2 regions of the Paenibacillus sp. FSL R10-2734 genome follow, and region 2 is predicted to be linked to the other one. Evidence: riboswitches for the same ligand, from Rfam matches in the RefSeq annotation. Region 2 holds a riboswitch; the other holds the start of a gene.
The links. Region 2 has a riboswitch for cyclic di-GMP ahead of NSS67_RS12520 (thiamine pyrophosphate-binding protein). Riboswitches for the same ligand answer to the same signal wherever they lie in the genome.
Positions count from the first base shown of each region.

Region 1: it holds a riboswitch for cyclic di-GMP, as region 2 does, so the genes downstream of both, NSS67_RS06065 (hypothetical protein) here and NSS67_RS12520 (thiamine pyrophosphate-binding protein) in region 2, are expected to answer to the same signal.

Region 1 covers NZ_CP150170.1:1,331,283-1,333,485, reverse strand. The annotation lists gene NSS67_RS06070 (oligopeptide:H+ symporter) at 1-650, opposite strand, end outside; cyclic di-GMP riboswitch class I at 942-1,031, shown strand; cyclic di-GMP riboswitch class I at 1,124-1,213, shown strand; gene NSS67_RS06065 (hypothetical protein) at 1,269-1,913, shown strand; gene NSS67_RS06060 (MucBP domain-containing protein) at 1,992-2,203, opposite strand, start outside.
Region 2 covers NZ_CP150170.1:2,887,430-2,889,632, forward strand. The annotation lists gene NSS67_RS12520 (thiamine pyrophosphate-binding protein) at 1-1,184, opposite strand, end outside; cyclic di-GMP riboswitch class I at 1,303-1,398, opposite strand; gene NSS67_RS12525 (HAMP domain-containing methyl-accepting chemotaxis protein) at 1,588-2,203, opposite strand, start outside.

The DNA.
Region 1 (2,203 bases), 1.6 Mb from region 2:
GTGCCAAAGAATTTGTGCTGCGTGAAGAAAATGACTGCACCATACATAAAGGCAAAGAATGCGGCAATCCCAAATCCGATATGATAGTTACTCATCCCAATTTGACCTACGATAACCGGTGTAATTACACCTGCAACCGTGTTCATAAATTGATGTATAGTAAAAGCGGCATCACGGCGTCCATTGTCGGTTTTACGATAGAGTTGCCCTGTTAAGGAAGCATTACTCGCCCCCATGATTGGCAAAGATAATAGAAATAATGCAACAATAGCAAAAATTCTACCCTGCCCTAAGCTTGCAACAGGAATGGCGAGCAGCAGGAACGCGCTCCCTTTCACTATATTACCTATAATTAGAGCTTTTCGCATACCAAGCACTCGGTCGGCAAGCCAACTACCCAGAATAACAAACAGACTGTTACAAGCGGCCATCGCTGTAATCATCTGAGCTGCATTACCCTCGGAGAACCCAAGCCCTTTAGTATATGGAGTATAGAGATAGAAAATCATTATCGCATAAAAAGCGCCCCAAGCAGCGGAGTTGAAGAAGTTCCCTACAGCTAAAGCTCCTATACCTTTAGGATGTCCAAAAAAACCTTTGTCCGATCTTATTGTATCTAAACTCATGTCTTTGCTCTCAACTCTATCCATTTCCAGCAACCTTTCAATATTTTCTTGTTAGCCTTTTTTAATAGATTTAATATAGCAATTATTCAAATACAAATCGGTAGTGAATAGTTAGGATGAGTGGAGAATATGTACTTAGTTTGGATCTCTTGTAGATTACCTGACATCATATGAAAGATAAAATTCACAACCCTAAAAAATAGAAATAACCCAACCTCTTCTAGCTGAAGTGTATGATAAATCACATTGACTAATTGGTATTAAACAACTACTCTAATAGTAGATACTCTAGTATTAATTACCTACTACATTACATAATGATAAAGGCAAAACTATCGAAAGATAGTGACGCAAAGCTATAGGGGCTAACGCGAGGAAGACTCGCCATGCCAGCCAGTTACCGACATAGAAGTACGACGTGATAATACGTTCCTAACCCTTCTTATTTCGGTAAGAAGGGTTTTTTGAGCATTCACAACTTCATTTTGTCAACTCCACATTGACAAAGGCAAACCCATCGAGAGATGGCGACGCAAAGCTATAGGGGCTAACGTGAGGAAGACTCACCATGCCAGCCAGTTACCAATTCTAAGCTAACACACTCACTGTAGTGGCGTTCTGCTTGCAAAAGGAGTGTTCATAATGAACAGAACCAAATGCGTACGTATGATGATCATAGCGTTATTGATTATTGCACTATTCCCAACCAACTTAGCACATGCTAAGAACGCTTTATCAGATCAATTGATCGTGCTGCCACAAAGCAATTACAATGAAAAGTTAGCCACTGCGATGATATCGCGTATTGAAAGAATTCCAGCACCTATTTTAAAAACCCTTGCAGATAAAGGTGTGAAAATAAAATTAACGAACGACATCATTACCAATGAACCGGAACTACGCTATCTCAAAGGAGTAACACCAAGAGGCTGGGAAGATACTGGGCTCACTTGGGATGATGCACCTGGTGTTAGTGAGCAGAACGTTGTTGTTCGGATTGGCTACAGCAAAAAAGGACAAGGTCACAATTCATTCAACCTCGAGATTCACGAGACCATGCACGCCGTAGATCGTTTCGTATTTAATACCGTGAGTGACTCACAACAATTTAAAGATATTTTCAATAAAGAAGCAGCGTTAAACTATAACGACAATTATGTATCAGCTTATCCTAATGAATATTTCGCTGAGAGCGCAAGCTTATATGTCTATAATGATGCAACGCGTGAGCAGTTGAAGAAGGATGCTCCGCTTACTTACGATTTCATGAAAAAGCTATTTAATTGATGAGACAGCTTATTTCAAATATACAAAAGCTCCCCCCTGTTGAGAAACAGAGAGGAGCTTTTTTGTGTTAGTTATTCATTACTCAGGATATACATAAGCGGGCTTAATTTCTTGCCAAGTCTCGAAGCCGTCCGTATCTCTAGTGTAGAGATGATTAGTCGTAGCTTCCATTACATCCGCGTAATACCATTTGCTCACCGAGTTATCCGGCCATTGCTTCGCATCTTCATCAATGCCTTCAGCTTTGACTTTTCGGTCCAGAACACTGTTGATAAACGCCATTGCTTCTG
Region 2 (2,203 bases):
TTGAACCATTTCGCGGCATGGAAACCGTGGCTTCCATCATCAACAAAGACGGTACTGTTATAGGGAATCAAATCACTCATCGTACTCAAGACCGATGCAAGTGAAAGGCCTGGTAAAATCGGAAGCTCTTCGGAATAATCGACATTTGTGGCAACTTCGCGTTTTGTGATGTTGTTCGTGTCGATATGATTGAGATAGCAAACCAGATTATCACGTAGATCTCCAGTGACTGGGATCGTGTTAGAGAACAATATTTTGCCGACAAAGGTCGGATCGCTATCAAATTGAATTAGTGTTTTCGGATGATTTTCCCGTTTAAGATTACAAATAGTCATATCACTTAGGCGTGAGCCGAGAACGATAAATAGATCACTTTGATTCAGCAAGTCATCCCCATGGGTACAACCGCCTACTCCAATTGGACCGTGATAGAGTGGATGATCCCAAGCTATAGCCCCTTTACCACCTGGAGATGTAACTACAGGAATATTAAATGTTTCCGCTAATTGAATCAGCTCACTATGTGCTCCTGAGCGGTTAACTCCTTTACCGGCGATAATTAATGGATTCTTTGAGTTGTTAATAGCTTCAAGGAACCGGTCGATATTCGCGAAGCTAACCAGTGATTCCCGCTCAGGGATCACAATATTACACTCCTCCAGCAATTCTGTTTGAACATCAAAAGGGATACAAAGATGAACTGGACCGCGATTGCCGCTCAGAGCAATGGATATCGCATGATTAAAAATCGTGCTAAAGTGATCTCCACGTTCAATAAGCTTGCTAAACAAGGTAGCAGGTCTAAACATATCTGCTAAATCAGCTAGATAAGAGGAAGAGTCCTGACATTGTGGAATACCAAGCTCTTTAATGGATTGGTGTCCGGTAATAAATAGGACAGGTAAGTTGTTAGCCTTCGCATGTGCCGCTGCTGTAAGCAGGTTTGTTCCACCAGGACCGGAAGTACCAAAAGCTACACCTATATTTCCAGTTTTTAGCGCATACCCAGCTGCTTCGAATCCTGAGCTTGTTTCGTGTCGCCCAGGAATAAATTCAATACCGTAATCTACCATTTTAAGAACGATTGGACAAATAGATTTACCAATAATACCAAAGGAATGGGTAACACCAAGTTTCCTTAGTGCTTCCGACATGTAATCTGCGACTGTCTTCAAAAAGTACACCTCACAAGTTGATTATTATTTGAATAAAAAACAATAGAAAACCTGTGCTCAAAAATAGGGCACAGGTTGGAAGCATGAATCGCCATAGAGACCGAACAATAGTCCAGTCGTCTTGGTTTTCAGCAACCTGGCAGTCATGGCCTCAAATTAAAAATGAGGCTGTAGATCCATGGCTTTGCGTCATCCTCTTTCGAAGATTTTGCCAATATTAATTTAAAATTTATAAGAAGAATTTTCCTTTACAATATATTCCTCGAGATCCTTTGTCAATATATACTCGCAAATTAACTCGAATTTTGACGAAAATCTTGTCTAACATTTGAAATAATGGACAGAAAAAAACCGCCACCTAAGTCAAACTTAGGGGCAGTTAAAGGGTATGTTGATAAGGATAGTCAGTTATTTAAAATTTGAAGATATGGATTGTCTTCTGTAAATTAAATACCGCCGTTGTCATTTTCTCGGTTTCTTCTGCGACGGACTGCAGGGCATTAATCTGTTCATTCATAGCGGCTGATACTTCTTCTGTGCCCGCAGCGGTTTGCTGAGTGATCGCAGAGATATTCTCTATTGCACTTGAGATTTTCAAGGCACTTTCCAACATAAGATCACTTTCTGCAGAGAAGGAAGAAATCTGCTCGGTAATATACTGTACACTTTGCACAATTTGCGCAAAGATATGAGCGGATTGAGTGATCATTTCATTCTGTACCTGTACGACTTCTTCGTTGATAGCGATATTGTCAATTGCTTGTTTAATATCAGTTTCGATGCTCCGAACCAAGCCGAAGACTTCCTTCGTTGAAGCCGTGGATTCCTCAGCGAGCTTACGAACCTCCTGTGCGACAACAGCAAATCCTCGACCATGTTCACCGGCACGAGCTGCTTCGATGGACGCATTAAGCGATAAGAGGTTGGTCTGCTCAGCGATCTCTGTGATGGTCTTGGTGATCATCGTAATTCCGCGAGCATTATGAGAAAGGGCCTCGATAGTATCAGCTACTTTTTGAGTAGCTTGG